Regions from separate parts of the Streptomyces sp. NPDC058619 genome, predicted to be linked through region 2. Evidence: riboswitches for the same ligand, from Rfam matches in the RefSeq annotation. Region 2 holds a riboswitch; the other holds the start of a gene.

Region 1 (9,023 bases), on a different contig from region 2:
TCGTCGACATGCAGGGCTCGGAGATCACCTGCTTCTCTGACCCCTCCCCGCACGGCTACCGCTCCCGCACCACGGTGTCCTTCGGCGAGCCCCTGCACGTCCCGGAACCGTTCGGCTGCGTCATCGACTCCTCCGGGTTCTGACCCGGGAGGCCCCGGAAACCGTTCGTGGCGGCGCGGGCGCGGGCCGCAGAATGGCCCGATGAAGGACAACGGGGTGGAGATCACCACAGGCGGCGCGGACGGCGGTCTCGACGCACGGCTCGGCAAGGAGCTCGACGCCTTCAACCAGGCGGCGACGGCGGGACACGAGCAGTCCGAGTTCACCGTCCGGGTCACGGACGCGGACGGCGCGCTCGTCGCCGGGCTCAGCGGCTGGAGCTGGGGCGACCGGGCGGGCATCGGCTTGACCTGGGTGCGCGAGGACAGCCGCGGCGACGGCTGGGGCGGCAGGCTGCTGGCAGCCGCCGAGGACGAGGCCCGCCGGCGCGGCTGCGCGACCGTCCTCGTCTCGTCGTTCACCTTCCAGGCCCCGGCCTTCTACGCCCGCCACGGCTACGTGGAGACGGCCCGCGTCCCCGGCTTCCCGGGCGGCCACGAGGACGTGTACTTCCTCAAGCAGCTCTGACCCGGCCGATCACGTCCCCCGCTCCAGGCGGCCGGGGAAACGCCCGAGGGCGGCACCCCCCCGCGGGGGGTGCCGCCCTCGTTCGAGAACAGCCGATCAGCCGGGGCCGATCAGAAGTCCATGTCACCACCCGGCATGCCGCCGCCCGCGGGGGCACCGGCCTTCTCGGGCTTGTCGGCGATGACGGCCTCGGTCGTCAGGAACAGCGCGGCGATCGACGCGGCGTTCTGCAGCGCGGAGCGCGTCACCTTCGCCGGGTCGATGATGCCCTCGGCGATGAGGTCGACGTACTCGCCGGTGGCCGCGTTCAGACCCCAGCCCGGGGTCAGGTTGCGGACCTTCTCCACGACGACGCCACCCTCGAGGCCGGCGTTGACGGCGATCTGCTTCAGCGGGGCTTCCAGGGCGAGCTTGACGGCGGCAGCGCCGGTCGCCTCGTCACCCGTGAGCTCCAGCTTGTCGAAGACCGCGGAGGCCTGCAGCAGGGCCACGCCGCCACCGGCGACGATGCCCTCCTCGACGGCCGCCTTCGCGTTGCGAACGGCGTCCTCGATGCGGTGCTTGCGCTCCTTGAGCTCGACCTCGGTCGCGGCACCGGCCTTGATGACGGCCACGCCGCCGGCCAGCTTCGCGAGGCGCTCCTGGAGCTTCTCGCGGTCGTAGTCCGAGTCGGAGTTCTCGATCTCGACGCGGATCTGGTTGACGCGACCGGCAACCTGGTCGCTGTCGCCGGCACCGTCGACGATGGTGGTCTCGTCCTTGGTGATGACGACCTTGCGGGCGCGGCCCAGCAGGTCGAGACCGGCGTTCTCCAGCTTGAGGCCGACCTCCTCGGAGATGACCGTGCCGCCCGTGAGGATGGCGATGTCACCGAGCATGGCCTTGCGGCGGTCGCCGAAGCCCGGGGCCTTGACGGCGACGGACTTGAAGGTGCCGCGGATCTTGTTGACGACCAGGGTCGACAGGGCCTCGCCCTCGACGTCCTCGGCGATGATCAGCAGCGGCTTGCCGGACTGCATGACCTTCTCCAGGAGGGGCAGCAGGTCCTTGACCGAGCCGATCTTGGAGTTGACGATCAGGATGTACGGGTCGTCGAGGGACGACTCCATGCGCTCCATGTCGGTGGCGAAGTACGCCGAGATGTAGCCCTTGTCGAAGCGCATGCCCTCGGTGAGCTCGAGCTCCAGACCGAAGGTCTGCGACTCCTCGACCGTGATGACGCCTTCCTTGCCGACCTTGTCCATCGCCTCGGCGATGAGCTCGCCGATCTGGGTGTCGGCGGCGGAGATGGAGGCCGTGGAGGCGATCTGCTCCTTGGTCTCGACGTCCTTGGCCTGGGCAAGCAGGGCGGCGGAGACGGCCTCGACGGCCTTCTCGATACCACGCTTGAGGGCCATCGGGTTGGCGCCGGCGGCTACGTTGCGCAGACCCTCGCGGACGAGGGCCTGGGCCAGCACGGTGGCGGTGGTCGTACCGTCGCCGGCGACGTCGTCCGTCTTCTTGGCGACTTCCTTGACCAGCTCGGCGCCGATCTTCTCGTACGGGTCCTCGAGCTCGATCTCCTTGGCGATGGAGACACCATCGTTGGTGATCGTGGGGGCGCCCCACTTCTTCTCAAGGACGACGTTGCGACCCTTGGGGCCAAGGGTGACCTTGACGGCGTCGGCGAGCTGGTTCATCCCACGCTCGAGACCGCGCCGGGCCTCCTCGTTGAACGCAATGATCTTGGCCATCTGAAGTGGTCCTCCCGGACAGGGGTGGATTGCTCCGGACCGCGCCCGCGCCCGCGACGGACGGCCTGCGCGACCGGCGGTTCCTTCCCGCCGGACGCTGCGGGCCTCACCGACCCGGTCCTCGTTTTAGTAGCACTCTCACCGGGAGAGTGCTAACGCCAATGATTAGCACTCGGCACCCTCGAGTGCAAGCGGCTTCGGTCAACACCCCCGGAAGAAGCAGGCGCCGCACGGGTCGTGCGGGCCGGACGCACGAGGGGCCCACATCCCTTGTCCAGGATGTGGGCCCCTCGTAGTGCCTCGCACGTCATACATACGTCGTACGTCGGTACGACCGTGCACGCCGTACGTGTGCGTCGCTGGTCGATCGCGTGGGGACTAGCCGGCGGCCGCGAGCTTGACCATGTCCGCCTGCGGCCCCTTCTGGCCCTGCGAGATCTCGAACTCGACCCGCTGACCCTCTTCAAGGGTGCGGTAACCGTCCATCTGGATGGCGCTGTAGTGGACGAACACATCCGCGCCACCGTCGACCGCGATGAAGCCGTAGCCCTTCTCCGCGTTGAACCACTTGACGGTGCCCTGAGCCATGCCTAACTCCCCTATTACTGGCCCTTGCGCAGGAACGCACTTCGCGATCCCGGGTCAGAACTTGCGTCGGAACGCGTCGACCGAGGCTGAATGTATCCGCGCCGGTGCTGTCTGCAACAGGTCAATCCGACGAGAATTCCGGCCACCTGGAAACATTGAAAAAGAGTGAAAATTTGGCATATTCCAGGGCAACTCGGGCCCGGCATCTCTCGCCAAAGCCCCATAGCGCACTCGCACATTGACCCGATGTCGACCCTCACGCGACCCGTTCATATGCGGCGGGCAAGAACAGCGGAGGGGACTTCCCCAACCCTACCGCGCCCAATCAAGCAGAATTGCCCCCTCCGCTTATTAGCGGAGGGGGCAATTTCGGTTTTGCGTGTCACCGCACGGTCGGTCAGCAACCGCCCGCGACGGCCGGGATGATCGAGACGCCGGCGCCGTCCGGGGTGACGGCCTCCAGGCCTCCCTCGAAGCGCACGTCGTCGTCGTTCACGTAGACGTTCACGAAACGGCGGAGCTTGCCCTGGTCGTCCAGGACGCGCGCGGCGATGCCCGGGTGGCTCTTCTCCAGCGAGTCGATGACCTCGGCCAGGTTCGCGCCCTCGGCGGAGACCTCGGCCTTGCCGCCGGTGTAGGTGCGCAGAATGGTGGGGATGCGGACGTTGACGCTCATGGCGCTACTGCCTTTCCGGTGTGCGAGGGAGGATCAGACCAGGCCGGCGGCGCGGAAGGCGTCCAGGCTCGGGCGGATGGTGGCGGTCTGCCCGCTGTCCGCGGCCACCGCCTCCAGGGTCTTGAGGCCGTCACCGGTGTTCAGGATGACGGTGGTCAGCGCCGGGTCGAGGTGCCCGGCCTCGATCAGCTTCTTCGTGACGCCGACGGTCACGCCGCCCGCGGTCTCGGCGAAGATGCCCTCGGTCTGCGCCAGGATCTTGATGGCCTCGACGACCTGCTCGTCGTTGACGTCGTCGACGAAGCCGCCGGTGCGCCGCGCGATGTCCAGGACGTACGGGCCGTCCGCCGGGTTGCCGATCGCCAGGGACTTGGCGATGGTGTTCGGCTTCTGCGGGCGGACCACGTCGAGACCGGCCTTGAAGGCGGTCGAGACCGGGGAGCAGCCCTCGGCCTGGGCGCCGAAGATCTTGTACGGCTTGTCCTCCACCAGACCGAGCTTGATCAGCTCCTGGAGGCCCTTGTCGATCTTCGTCAGCTGCGAGCCGGAGGCGATCGGGATGACCAGCTGGTCGGGCAGCTGCCAGCCGAGCTGCTCGCAGATCTCGTACGCGAGGGTCTTGGAGCCCTCGCCGTAGTACGGACGCAGGTTGACGTTGACGAAGCCCCAGCCCTCGCCGAGCGGGTCGCCGATGAGCTCGGAGCAGAAGCGGTTGACGTCGTCGTAGTTGCCTTCGATGCCGACGAGGTCGCCGCCGTAGACACCGGCCATGACGACCTTGCCCTGTTCCAGGTCGTGCGGGATGAACACGCAGGAGCGGAAGCCGGCGCGGGCGGCCGCGGCGCCGACGGCGCCGGCCAGGTTGCCGGTGGAGGAGCAGGAGAGCGTGGTGAAGCCGAAGGCGCGGGCCGCCTCGACGGCGATGGCCACGACGCGGTCCTTGAAGGAGTGCGTCGGGTTGCCGGAGTCGTCCTTGACGTAGAGCTTGCCGGTGACGCCGAGCTCCTTGGCCAGGTTGGCCGCGTCCACGAGCTTGGTGAAGCCCGGGTTCAGGCTCGGCTTGGAGGCCACGTCGGCGGGGACGGGCAGCAGCGGCGCGTAACGCCAGATGTTGTTCGGGCCGGCCTCGATCGCGGCGCGCAGGGCCTCGGGGTCACCGGTGGGAAGGTCGTAGGCGACTTCCAGCGGTCCGAAGCACTCGACGCACGCGAAGATGGGGCCGAGTTCGAAGCGGGTACCGCACTCGCGACAGGAAAGGCCGGTGGCGGGTCCGAGATCGACAGAGGTGGTTTCAGTCTGTGCAGCCATGATGGCGAGGCCCTTTCTCCTCATCTTCCCCATGGCGCACTTCGCCATGAGACGGAATTGGCACCTTCCCTAGCCGGGGACCTCGCGGAGTGTGCGCAGAACGCATCGCGAGAACCGACTGGAGGGTTGCCGGGGCTTCAACGGGCCGTGTCCCTCTGCCCCTCTGGATGAGCGGTATGGCACCGGGCCGCGCGCTCTTGGCGCGTCCGGGCATTTGTGGGCGAGCACCCCCGGCATGCGGTGGTGCTTCGCGTTGTTCAAGACTGTAACGGAAGGTCCGGGTGGTTGAGACAGCCGTCCGAACCGCGAGATGGATCACATTTCGGCTTATACCGCCGAGTAACCAGGGAGTGCCGAGAGTGCTGGAAGAGGTGGAGCGCTGGCTGGCCGAGCGCTCCTGGGCCGCCGCCGACCGACCGCTCGCCCAGCTGATCGAACGGAAGCGGGCGACGGGCGTCACGGTCAGCGTGGTGCTGCCCGCACTCGACGAGGAGGCGACGGTCGGCGAGATCGTCGAGGTGATCCGGCGCGAGCTGATGGAGGGGCTGCCCGTCCCCCTCGTGGACGAACTCCTCGTCGTCGACTCGGGCTCCGCCGACCGGACCGCGGAGGTGGCGGCGAAGGCCGGCGCCCGGGTGGAGCACCGCGACGCGATCCTGCCCCGCATCCCGGCGCTGCCCGGCAAGGGCGAGGTGCTGTGGCGTTCGCTGCTGGCCACGACCGGGGACGTCGTGTGCTTCGTCGACGCCGACCTGCGGGACTTCTCGGCCTCCTTCGTCTCCGGCATCGTGGGACCGCTGCTGACCGACCCCGACGTGCAGTTCGTCAAGGCGATGTACGACCGCCCGCTGGGCGACGCGCCGGGCCAGGGCGGGCGGGTGACGGAGCTGGTCGCCCGGCCCCTGCTCAACCTCCACTGGCCGCAGCTGGCGGGCTTCGTCCAGCCGCTGGGCGGCGAGTACGCCGTGCGGCGCTCGCTGCTGGAGCGCCTCCCCTTCCCCGTCGGGTACGGGGTCGAGCTGGGCCTGCTGGTGGACGCGCTGCACACCGTCGGGCTGGACGCGCTGGCCCAGGTCGACGTGGGCGTACGGGTCCACCGCCACCAGGACGGGCAGGCGCTGGGCCGGATGGCCGCGGCGATCTACCGCACGGCGCAGCTGCGGCTCTCGCGCGGGCACCTCGTACGGCCGGAGCTGACGCAGTTCGAGCGGGGCCCGGACGGCTTCGTGCCGCGCACCTACGCGGTGGACACCGAGGAGCGGCCGCCGATGCGCGAGGTCGAGGAGTACGCCGTACGCCGCGTGGCGTGACGAATCAGGCGGTTTGAGGGGAGCCGGGCCCGGCTAGGTTGGCGGCATGGCTTCTCAGGTACTCGTTGCAGCGAACCGCGGCCCGCTCTCCTACGCCCTCTCCGACGACGGGGAGCTCAGCGCCCGCCGCGGCGGGGGCGGACTCGTCTCCGGGCTCTCCGCGGCCCTCGCGGAGCAGCCGGACGCGCTGTGGATCTGCTCGGCGCTCTCGGACGCCGACCGGGAGGCGGTGCGCCGGGGCGTCTCCGAGCCGGGCGTCCGGATGCTGGACATCGATCCCACGGTGTACGACGACGCGTACAACGGCATCGCGAACTCCGTGCTCTGGTTCACCCACCACCACCTGTACGACGTCCCGCGCGAGCCGGTCTTCGACGCGCGGTTCCGCCGCCAGTGGGACTCGTACACCGAGTACAACCGCGCCTTCGCGCAGGCCCTCGCGCAGGAGGCGGCGCCCGGCGCCCGCGTCCTGGTGCAGGACTACCACCTGGCGCTGGTCCCGGGGCAGTTGCGCGAGCTGCGGCCGGACCTGCGGATCGCGCACTTCACGCACACGCCGTGGGCCTCGCCCGAATTCCTCGGCATGCTCCCCGACGACGTCCGCCAGCAGCTGGTGTGGGGAATGCTCGGCGCGGACGTGCTGGGCTTCCACACGGGCGAGTGGGCGCGGAACTTCGTCGCGGGGGCGCAGGCCGACGACGCGAGCGGTGTGGCGGAGGGCTTCTGGCCGGCCGCCGGTCCCAGCGGGGTGCGGCACCGCCGCAGCCCTGTGGACGGGCGGCGCGAGGAGCGGCCGGAGGAGCCCCGCTTCACCGAGGTGACCGCCTTCCCCCTGGGCGTGGACGGGGACGACCTGCGGGCACTCGCGCACCGGCCCGAGGTCGACGCGAAGCTGGCGGAGCTGCGGGCGGAGGTCGGGGACCGCAAGACGGTCGTCCGGGTGGACCGCACGGAGCTGTCGAAGAACATCCTGCGCGGGCTGCTGGCCTACCGGGAGCTGCTGACGGTCCACCCCGAGTGGCGCGGCCGGGTGGTGCATCTGGCCTCCGCGTACCCGTCGCGGCAGGACCTGAAGGTGTACCGGGACTACACGGCGGCGGTGGCGGAGCTGGCGGCGGAGATCAACGCGGAGTTCGCCGCGGAGGGCTGGGAGCCGGTGCTGGTGTCGGTGAAGGACGACTTCGCGCGCTCGCTGGCGGCGTACCGGCTGGCGGACGTGGCCCTGGTGAACCCGGTGCGCGACGGGATGAACCTGGTGGCGAAGGAGATCCCGGTGGTGTCGGAGGCGGGCTGCGCGCTGGTGCTGTCGACGGGCGCGGGGGCGTACGAGGAGCTCCGCGACCACGCCCTGACGGTGAACCCGTTCGACGTGTCGCGGACGGCGGAGGCCCTGAACGAGGCGCTGAGCATGCCGGAGCCGGAGCGCGCGGAGCGTACGAAGCGGCTGGCGGCGGCGGCCACGGCGCTGCCCCCGGCGGCCTGGTTCCGCGCCCAGCTGGACGCCCTGGACACCCCGGAGTCCTGACCCGCCGGCGCGGCGCGGGTTCCGGGGCGGGCCCCCGGAACCGCGCGCACCGGCGCGGGGGTCAGGACCGCAGCGCGTCCGCCAGGGCGGCCAGCAGGGCGACGACCTCGGCGGGGCCGGCGAGGACGATGTCGGCCCGCGAGGCCAGTTCCGGGACCTCCGCGGAGCCGCTGCACACCAGCAGGCCCGGGTGCCCGTCGGTCCGCCGCTTCTCGACGGCGGCGTACGCGGCGAGGTCGCCCAGGTCGTCCCCGGCGTACAGCACCGCCTCGGCGCCGGTCTCCTCCAGGAACTCGGTCAGCGCGACGCCCTTGTCCATGCCCGGGGGCCGCAGCTCAAGCACGGCCCGGCCGGGCTCCACCATCAGCCCGTGCCGGGCGGCCAGGTCGGCCAGCGGCTCGCGCAGGGCGTCGAAGGCGGCGGCGGGGTCGGCGGCGCGCCGGGTGTGGACGGCCAGCGCCTGGCCCTTCTCCTCGATCCAGGTACCGCGCCAGGCCCCGATCGACTCCAGGAACCCCGGCAGCTCCGCCCGGACCGCCGCGACCCCGGGGTGCTCGGCCGGGGCGTGGACGGTGCCGGTGACGGCGTCCCAGCGCTCGGCGCCGTAGTGCCCCAGGACCACGAGGTGTTCGAGTCCGGGGACGCCGGCGAAGCCGCCGTAGCGTACGGCCACGCCCGCCGGGCGGCCGGTGACCACGGCCACGGAGGCGACCTCGGGGGCGAGCGCGGCCAGGGCCGGCACGGCTCCGGGGTGGGCGCGGGCCTGGTCGGGGTCGGGAACGATGTCGGCCAGCGTGCCGTCGAAGTCGAGGGCGACCACGGAGCGGCGGGGCGCGCGGAGCAGGGCTTCCAGGCCCTCGCGTCCGGCTGCGGTGACGGGCATCGGCAGGTCGTGCGGATGGCTCCCCATACGGACGACCCTAACGGGCTGGCCCGGCGACGGCTACGGCGCGGTGCCCGTACGTCCCGGCCAGCCCCGTACGGTCACCGCCGCGCCCGCTGGGCCTCACGGATGCGTCGCAGCCGGTTCACCGTGCCCGGGGCGTGGGCGAGCGCCCGGGCATCGTCCATCAGCGCGTTGAGCAGCTGGTAGTACCGGACCGGGGTCATCCCCAGCCCCTCCCGTACCGCCCGCTCCTTGGCGCCGGGTCCGGGCCAGGTCCGGGCCTCGTACGCGAGCACCTCGGCCTCCGTGGCCGTCAGCCGCCCCTCGTCCGTCATACCGCCAGATTAACGCCGCCCACCGACACCGGCCC
Region 2 (9,023 bases):
CAGGGCAGCGCGCTCCTGAAGGACACCCAGGAGGGCCGCTCCCCGGTCGACCAGACCCGCCTGCGGCCGACGGTCTAGCTGTATTGCCCCCGGGGCCCCGGCCGGCTCACCCGCACGTGTGGACCCGGACCGAACAGGACCGGGGATTCCCACGGACGGGTGAGCCGCAGGGTGCCCGCAGCCTTGCCCGCAGGGGTGACGTCAGGCGGCGGACGAGGCCAGCCGGGCCCGCAGGAGGGCCGCCAGGGAGTCCGCGAACGCGACCGGGTCCACCGGAAGGGTCACCGCGGCGTCCGCGCGGCTCCAGGTGGCCAGCCAGGCGTCCTGGGGGCGCCCCATGAGCAGCAGCACCGGGGGACACCGGAAGATCTCGTCCTTGATCTGCCGGCACACGCCCATGCCCCCGGCCGGCACCGCCTCGCCGTCCAGCACGCACACGTCGATGCCGCCCGCGTCCAGCGCCGACAGGACCGCCGGAAGCGTCGCGCACTCCAGGAACTCGACCGGCGGCAGGTCCGAGGCCGGCCTGCGCCCCGCTGCCAGCCGCACCTGCTCCCGGGTGCCCGAGTCGTCGCTGTAGACCAGAACCCGCGCAGTCGCCCGCATTTCGTTCCTCCACGTGTCACGTGAATCACGTTGATGTTCATGGGGTATCCCCGGCGGAGCCAGGGGAACGGATGCTACTCCTCCCGATGCGCCGCCAACATCGGTTCGGACAGGCTCGCGAGCGGCGTCCGGAGGGTGATCTGATGGGCCGTTCGGGCCTTGCACACGCCCCGGACACTCCGAACGGCACCCCCCGGGGTGAGGGCGGGATAAGCGACCGACATAATGTCGGTCGTGGCGACAGCAACGACAGTAGATACCGGGCACGCGCACCCGACGGTCAACAGGCCGAACCTCGTCAGCGTCGGAACCATCATCTGGTTGAGTTCCGAGCTGATGTTCTTCGCGGCCCTCTTCGCGATGTACTTCACCCTGCGATCCGTGACAGGCACCGAGTACTGGACAGAGCAGGCTTCGGCCTTGAATCTGCCCTTCTCGGCGACGAACACGACGATCCTGGTGCTTTCCTCGCTCACCTGCCAGCTCGGCGTATTCGCCGCAGAGCGCGGTGACGTGAAGAAGCTCCGGACGTGGTTCATCATCACGTTCGTCATGGGTGCGATCTTCATTGGCGGCCAGGTGTTCGAGTACACCGAGCTGGTCATGCACGAGGGCATGAGCCTCTCGTCCGGTCCGTACGGCTCGGTCTTCTACCTGACCACCGGCTTCCACGGGCTGCACGTGACGGGCGGTCTCATCGCCTTCCTGCTGGTCCTCGGCCGGACGTACGCGGCCAAGAGGTTCACCCACGAACAGGCCACGTCGGCCATCGTCGTGTCCTACTACTGGCACTTCGTCGATGTCGTCTGGATCGGCCTCTTCGCCACGATCTACCTGATCAAGTAGCGAGTACGTCACCGGGCGCGACCCGGCACTCCATCCAGACACACCGACGCAGAAGATCCTGACACCGGGGTAATCCGTGAAAAAGCTCTCCGCACGACGACGCCATCCGCTGGCGGCGGTTGTCGTTCTACTCTTCGCGCTGGCGGCCACCGGGGGGCTGTACGCCGCCTTCGCCCCCGCGGGCAAGGCGCAGGCCGATGAAACCGCCCAGTCCCTCGCCATCGAGGAGGGCAAGAAGCTCTACGCCGTCGGCTGCGCAAGCTGCCACGGAACCGGCGGTCAGGGTTCCTCTGACGGCCCGAGCCTGGTCGGCGTCGGCTCCGCGGCCGTCGACTTCCAGGTGAGCACGGGCCGCATGCCCGCGCAGCAGCCCGGCGCCCAGGTGCCGAAGAAGCCCGCGATCTACTCCCAGGAGCAGATCGACCAGCTGGCCGCGTACATCGCGTCCCTCGGAGCCGGCCCGATCACGCCGACCGGCAAGCAGTACGACCCGGCGGGCGCCGACATCGCCAACGGTGGTGTGCTCTTCCGCAACAACTGCGCGCAGTGCCACAACTTCACCGGCGAGGGCGGCGCGCTGACGAACGGCAAGTACGCCCCGAACCTCGAGGACGTCTCGCCGAAGCACATCTACGAGGCCATGCTCACCGGCCCGCAGAACATGCCCTCCTTCCCGGACAGCACCATGCCGGAGAAGCAGAAGAAGGACATCATCGCGTACCTCCAGAACGTGAACGGTGACAAGTCGACGAACCCCGGTGGGCTCAAGCTCGGTGGCCTCGGCCCCGTCTCCGAGGGACTGTTCGGCTGGATCTTCGGTCTGGGTGCGCTGATCGCTGTCGCCGTCTGGGTCGCGGCCCACACCGCTAAGGCCAAGAAGTCATGAGTAGCCAAGAGATTCCCGAAAAGAAGCACCTGCCGAGCGAGCAGGGCGACGCGCACCACGGTGGCGTCGCGGTCGCGGACGACCCGTTCGCCGACCCGGGCCTTCCGGTCCACAAGCCCCGTATCCAGGACATCGACGAGCGGGCGGCGAGGCGCTCCGAGCGCACTGTCGCGTTCCTGTTCACGCTCTCGATGCTGGCCACGATCGGCTTCATCGCGGCCTACGTGATCTTCCCGGTAGACAAGATCGTCTACATCTTCCCCATCGGGAAGGTGAGCGCGCTCAACTTCTCGCTGGGCATGACGCTGGGCACGGCGCTCTTCTGCATCGGCGCGGGCGCGGTCCACTGGGCCCGCACCCTGATGTCCGACGTCGAGGTCGCCGCCGAGCGCCACGAGATCGCGGCTCCGCCGGAGGTCAAGGCGCAGGTCCTGCAGGACTTCGCCGACGGCGCCCGCGAGTCCGGCATCGGCCGCCGCCCGCTGATCCGCAACACGATGATCGGTGCGCTGGCCATGCTGCCGCTCTCCGCCGTCGTGATCATGCGCGACCTGGGGCCCCTGCCCGAGGACAAGCTGCGCAAGACCATCTGGGCCAAGGGCAAGCTGCTGATCAACGACAACACGGACGAGCCCCTGCGTCCGGAGGACGTCCTGGTCGGTTCGCTGACGTTCGCCCGGCCGGAAGGCCTGGACGAGCACGCGCACGACTTCCAGACGCAGATCGCCAAGGCCGCCCTGATGATCGTCCGCATCCAGCCGGACGACATCAAGGACAAGCAGGAACTGGAGTGGTCCCACGACGGGATCGTGGCCTACTCCAAGATCTGCACCCACGTCGGCTGCCCGATCAGCCTGTACGAGCAGCAGACGCACCACGTGCTCTGCCCGTGCCACCAGTCCACCTTCGACCTCTCCGACGGCGCCCGAGTCATCTTCGGCCCGGCCGGTCACGCGCTTCCGCAGCTGCGGATCGGCGTGAATGACGAAGGCTTCCTCGAAGCGCTCGGCGACTTCGAAGAGCCCGTCGGTCCTGCCTTCTGGGAGCGCGGATGAGCACTGCCACTACGAATTCATCACCCGCGGGCGCGGCGGGCAAGCCGGGGCGCAAGGCCCCGGCCGGCGAGCGCGTAGCCGACTGGGCGGACGGCCGCCTGGGGATCTACGGCCTCGCCAAGGCCAACATGCGCAAGATCTTCCCGGACCACTGGTCCTTCATGCTGGGTGAGATCTGCCTCTACAGCTTCATCATCATCATCCTCACGGGTGTGTACCTGACGCTGTTCTTCCACCCGAGCATGAACGAAGTCGAGTACCACGGCTCGTACGTGCCGATGCAGGGCGTCCTGATGTCCGAGGCCTTCGCCTCGACGCTGGACATCAGCTTCGACGTCCGCGGCGGCCTGCTGATCCGCCAGATCCACCACTGGGCCGCGCTGATCTTCGTCGCGGCGATGCTCGTGCACATGATGCGCGTGTTCTTCACGGGCGCGTTCCGCAAGCCGCGCGAGGTCAACTGGGTCTTCGGCTTCCTGCTGCTGGTCCTCGGCATGTTCACCGGATTCACCGGTTACTCGCTGCCGGACGACCTGCTGTCGGGTACCGGTGTCCGCTTCATGCAGGGCGCCATCCTGTCCGTCCCGGTCGTCGGCACGTACCTGTCGATGTTCCTGTTCGGCGGGGAGTTCCCGGGCGGCGACTTCGTCGCGCGGTTCTACTCGGTGCACATCCTGCTGCTGCCCGGCATCATGATGGGCCTGCTGGTGGCCCACCTGATCCTGGTCTTCTACCACAAGCACACCCAGTTCGCGGGCCCCGGCAAGACGAACAACAACGTCGTCGGCATGCCGCTGCTGCCCGTCTACATGGCGAAGGCCGGAGGCTTCTTCTTCCTGGTCTTCGGTGTGATCGCGGCCATCTCGGGCATCGCGTCGATCAACCCGATCTGGGCGCTCGGCCCGTACCGCCCGGACCACGTGTCCACCGGTGCGCAGCCCGACTGGTACATGGGCTTCTCCGAGGGCCTGATCCGTGCCATGCCGGGCTGGGAGGTCAACCTGTGGGGCCACACGCTCGTCCTGGGCGTCTTCATCCCACTGGTGATCTTCCCGCTGGTGCTGGCCGCGATCGCGGTGTACCCGTTCATCGAGTCCTGGGTCACCAAGGACGACCGCGAGCACCACATCCTGGACCGTCCGCGCAACGTCCCGACCCGTACGGCCTTCGGTGTCGCCTGGCTCACGTGGTACGTGATCCTGCTCATCGCCGGTGGAAACGACATGTTCGCGCAGTACTTCCACCTGTCGATCAACTCGATCACCTGGTTCGCGCGGATCGGCTTCTTCGTCGGCCCCGTCATCGCCTTCGTGATCACCAAGCGCATCTGCCTCGGCCTCCAGCGCCGGGACCGCGACAAGGTGCTGCACGGTCGCGAGACCGGCATCATCAAGCGGCTCCCGCACGGTGAGTTCGTCGAGATCCACGAGCCGCTCTCGCAGGGTCAGCTGCACAAGCTCACCTCGCACACGCAGTACAAGCCGGCCGAGATCGGCCCGACGGTCGACGAGAACGGTGTCGAGCGCAAGGTGGGTGCCCTGGAGAAGCTGCGCGTCAAGCTCAGCAAGGGGTACTACGCCGAGGACAGCCAGATTCCGAAGCCCACGGTGGAGGAGTACAAGGAGATCCAGAGCGGCCACGGCCACCACTGATCCTCCGTACCACGTTGTGAGGGACTGATTTCGGTCAGTCCTGGTGTCGCCACGGTGAGAGCCCCGTCCATTGTCCGGACGGGGCTCTTTGCCGTAACCGGGGCTGGATAGGCTGGAGCCCTTCCGATCGACGTGGAATCCCACCAGCAGCAGGAGCGGACCATGAACGTGGTGACCCCGGCAGGCGGCGACAGCGCGGCGGCCCGTGGCTGGCCGGGCGTTCTCGACGCCCTGCTGACCGGCCAGGACCTGCGCGCCGACGACACCGCCTGGGCCATGGACCGGATCATGCGCGGCGAGGCCACCGACGCCCAGATCGCCGGCTTCGCCGTCGCGCTGCGGGCCAAGGGCGAGACGGTCGCCGAGATCACCGGCCTCGTCCGGACCATGTACGAGCACGCCAACCTGATCGAGGTGCCGGGCCGGACGGTCGACATCGTCGGCACCGGCGGCGACGGCGCCAGGACGGTGAACATCTCGACGATGTCGGCGATCGTGGTGGCCGGAACGGGCGCCAAGGTGGTCAAGCACGGCAACCGGGCCGCGTCCTCCGCGAGCGGGTCCTCGGACGTCCTGGAGAAGCTCGGCGTCAACCTCGACCTCACCCCGGCGCGGGTGGCGGAGGTCGCGGAGGAGGCGGGCATCACCTTCTGCTTCGCGGTGAAGTTCCACCCGGCGCTGCGGCACGTGGCGGCCGCCCGCAAGGAACTGGGCATCCGCACCACCTTCAACTTCCTCGGCCCGCTGACCAACCCGGCGAAGGTACGGGCCCAGGCCACAGGCGTGGCCGACGCCCGGATGGCCCCCATCGTCGCCGGCGTCCTCGCGGAACGCGGCTCGTCCGCCCTGGTCTTCCGCGGCGACGACGGCCTCGACGAGCTGACCACCACCGCGACCTCGCGCGTCTGGTGGGTCCGTGACGGGAAGGTCGCCGAGCAGGCGTTCGACCCGCGCGACGTGGGCATCGGCCTGGTGGACGTGTCCGCGCTGCGCGGCGAGGACGCCTCGTACAACGCTGACGTCGCCCGCCGGCTGCTGGCCGGTGAGACGGGTCCGGTGCGCGACGCGGTCCTGCTGAACGCGGCGGCCGCCCTGGTGGCCCTCGACCCCGGTACGGGAACGCTTGAGGAGCAGATCCGGGCCGGCATCGCCCGTGCGGCGCAGGGCGTCGACTCGGGCGCGGCCCGGGGGGCCCTGGAGCGCTGGGTGGCGGCGAGCAACGCGTAGCGGCCGGGAACGCCCCGCCGGGCTGATCGTTTCGAGCCAAGACCCCGGTCCAGCATGCGGACCGGGGTCTTGCGCGCAGGGGATCATGTGGCAGGATGCTGACCAGGTCACGAGTGACAGCGTTTAGGCCCCGGCTTGCTGTCCGGCAACCCTCCTTCCGTGGCGGGGTGCCCCGGGTGATGACCAGGCCGTAGGCAGCGAGGTCTACGGCAAGCGCGGATCCCTCGACACCAGGGGTCCTGGTCTCTCGAGGAGCGTTTTCCGTGAGCAAGCGAATGCGATAGGGCGAATCCGCCCCCTCTTCACCCCTCGGAACAGGGTCACCTCCGCGTACCCGGTTCGCTGCGAGGACCTTCCCGTACCCCGGACGGCCGCAGAGCCGTACCCGCGTACGGGCACACCGAAGCCATTCACCCCTGCCTGCCGGGAGATACCGCCATGTCCGCATCCCTGAACGCCGCTGCCGCCACCACCGTTGCCGTTGCCGTCGACCCCGCCTGTGCCGAGCCGCTGCAGGTCCTCGGCCGGGACGTCACCGTCCCGCTCGTCACCGGCGGCGAGGTCACCTACGCGGCCCTCGACTACGCGGCCAGCGCCCCGGCCCTCCAGCGGGTCTGGGACGACGTGGCGGCGTACGCCCCCTACTACGGCAGCGTGCACCGCGGCGCCGGCTACCTCTCCCAGCTCTCCACCGACCTGTTCGAGCAGAGCCGGGTCACCGTCGCCGGGTTCCTCGACTGCCGCCCCTCCGACCAGGTGATCTTCACCCGGTCCACCACCGACTCCCTGAACCTGCTGGCCGCCGCGCTCCCGGCCGACTGCCAGGTCTTCGTCTTCGAGACCGAGCACCACGCCTCGCTGCTCCCGTGGACGAACGCCCGCGTCACCTACCTCAACGCCCCCCGCACCCCCGGCGAGGCCGTCGCCACCCTGGAGCGGGCGCTCGCCGGCCGCACCGCGTCCGTCGAAGAGGGCTACGGTCCGGCCCTGGTCTGCGTCACCGGCGCCTCCAACGTCACCGGCGAGCTGTGGCCGGTCAAGGAGCTCGCCGCCGCCGCGCACGCCCACGGCGCGCGGATCGTCCTGGACGCCGCCCAACTGGCCCCGCACCACCCCGTGTCCGTCCAGGAGCTGGACGTGGACTGGGTCGCCTTCTCCGGGCACAAGCTGTACGCGCCCTTCGGCTCGGGCGTGCTCGCCGGCCGCGCGGACTGGCTGCAGGAGGCGGACCCGTACCTCGCCGGCGGCGGCGCCTCCCGCAAGGTGGCCCGCCGGGAGGACGGCGGCGTGGACGTCGAGTGGCACACCACCGCCGCCCGTCACGAGGCCGGTTCCCCGAACGTCATCGGCGTCTACTCCATCGCCTCCGCCTGCAAGGCCCTGACGGAGGCCGGCTTCGACAGCCTGGTCGCCCGCGAGCGCCACCTCATCGCGAAGGTCCGCGAGGGCCTGGCCGAGGTGCCCGCGGTGCGCGTCCTGTCCCTCTTCGGCGACGACGCCCCGCGCGTCGGCGTCATCTCCTTCGTGGTCGACGGCTGGAACAGCTCGCACTTCGCCGCCGCACTGTCGGCCGAGTACGGGATCGGCGTGCGCGACGGCCTGTTCTGCGCCCACCCGCTGGTCCGCACCCTGCTGGGCAGCGAGCCGCAGGAGCCGGGCGAGTGCGGTGCGCCGGAGGCCGCTCCGGGGGAGCGCTCGCTGAACGCCATCCGCGTCAGCTTCGGCGCCGGCACCCCCGACGAGCACGTCGAGCGCTTCGTACGGGCGGTGCGGGAACTGGTCGCGGACGGCGCCAAGTGGCGGTACCGCACGGAAGAGGGCCGCTGCGTCCCGGCGGTCTGACCACCCGGCGGGGGCCGTGGAGGCGCCGCGTGCGCCGGGCCGGAGCGACCGGAGCCGCGCGCCGGAGCCGCGCGCCGGAGCCGCGCGGCCCCCGTGAACCGCGCCGCAGGCGTCAGGCGTCCAGGCCGATGGCGAAGGCGGCTTCCAGGTCGTGCTGGGAGTACGTGCGGAACGCGACGTGAGTGTCCGTTCCCTCGACGCCCGGGATCTTGCTGATGCGGCCCGGGATGATGTCCGCCAGGTTCTCGTGGCGGGCCACGCGGACCAGTGCGATCAGGTCGTACGTACCGGTGACGGAGTAGACCTCGCTGACGCTGTCCAGCGCGGCGATGGACTCGGCGATCTCGGGGATGCGGTCCACGCTGGTCTTGATGAGCACGATCGCGGTGATCACGGCTGGCTGTCTCCCTCGGTGGCCGTCGCTGGTCGCCTCACTCTAGTCGCACCCCGGTAGCGGACCCACGCGCAGAGGAAGCCGAGCGAGAAGCCCACCAGGTGGGCCAGGTAGGCGACCCCGGGGCCGCTGCCCGCGCGGTGCGCCGCCACCCACTGGAGGGCGAACCAGAACAGCAGCACGATCCAGGCGGGGAAGCGCAGCGGCAGGAAGAACAGGAACGGGAACAGGCTCGTCACCCTGGCGCGCGGGAGCAGGTAGAGGAAGGCGCCCAGGACCGCGGAGATGGCGCCGGACGCGCCGACCAGGGTCTGGGAGGACTCCGCGTTCGCCGCCGCGTACGCCGCCAGGGCCACGTACCCCGTACAGACGTAGAAGGCGAGGAAGGTGAGTCGGCCCATCCGCTCCTCCGCCATCGCGCCGAAGACGTAGAGGAAGAGCATGTTCCCCAGCAGGTGCAGCCAGCTGCCGTGGACGAACAGCGCGGTCAGCGGGGTCAGCCAGGCGCGGGGCGT

Evidence for each region. A riboswitch is a leader RNA that binds a small molecule or an ion and turns the genes downstream of it on or off. The one in region 2 is predicted to bind S-adenosylmethionine.
Region 1: another riboswitch for S-adenosylmethionine. It lies ahead of thrC (threonine synthase); the one in region 2 lies ahead of ACFWTC_RS03960 (aminotransferase class V-fold PLP-dependent enzyme).

Annotation. Positions count from the first base shown of each region.
Region 1 is NZ_JBHXQN010000021.1:24,909-33,931, reverse strand. It holds gene ACFWTC_RS21300 (Uma2 family endonuclease) at 1-143, shown strand, start outside; gene ACFWTC_RS21295 (GNAT family N-acetyltransferase) at 202-627, shown strand; gene groL (chaperonin GroEL) at 738-2,360, opposite strand; gene ACFWTC_RS21285 (cold-shock protein) at 2,739-2,948, opposite strand; gene ACFWTC_RS21280 (MoaD/ThiS family protein) at 3,346-3,624, opposite strand; gene thrC (threonine synthase) at 3,658-4,956, opposite strand; SAM riboswitch class I at 4,950-5,106, opposite strand; gene ACFWTC_RS21270 (glucosyl-3-phosphoglycerate synthase) at 5,292-6,242, shown strand; gene ACFWTC_RS21265 (trehalose-6-phosphate synthase) at 6,289-7,767, shown strand; gene otsB (trehalose-phosphatase) at 7,829-8,677, opposite strand; gene ACFWTC_RS21255 (DUF3263 domain-containing protein) at 8,752-8,988, opposite strand.
Region 2 is NZ_JBHXQN010000002.1:387,754-396,776, reverse strand. It holds gene ACFWTC_RS03995 (Ig-like domain-containing protein) at 1-78, shown strand, start outside; gene ACFWTC_RS03990 (hypothetical protein) at 202-606, opposite strand; gene ACFWTC_RS03985 (heme-copper oxidase subunit III) at 832-1,452, shown strand; gene ACFWTC_RS03980 (c-type cytochrome) at 1,529-2,338, shown strand; gene ACFWTC_RS03975 (Rieske 2Fe-2S domain-containing protein) at 2,335-3,393, shown strand; gene ACFWTC_RS03970 (cytochrome bc complex cytochrome b subunit) at 3,390-5,045, shown strand; gene trpD (anthranilate phosphoribosyltransferase) at 5,208-6,272, shown strand; SAM riboswitch class IV at 6,378-6,494, shown strand; gene ACFWTC_RS03960 (aminotransferase class V-fold PLP-dependent enzyme) at 6,711-8,114, shown strand; gene ACFWTC_RS03955 (Lrp/AsnC family transcriptional regulator) at 8,227-8,508, opposite strand; gene ACFWTC_RS03950 (rhomboid family intramembrane serine protease) at 8,505-9,023, opposite strand, start outside.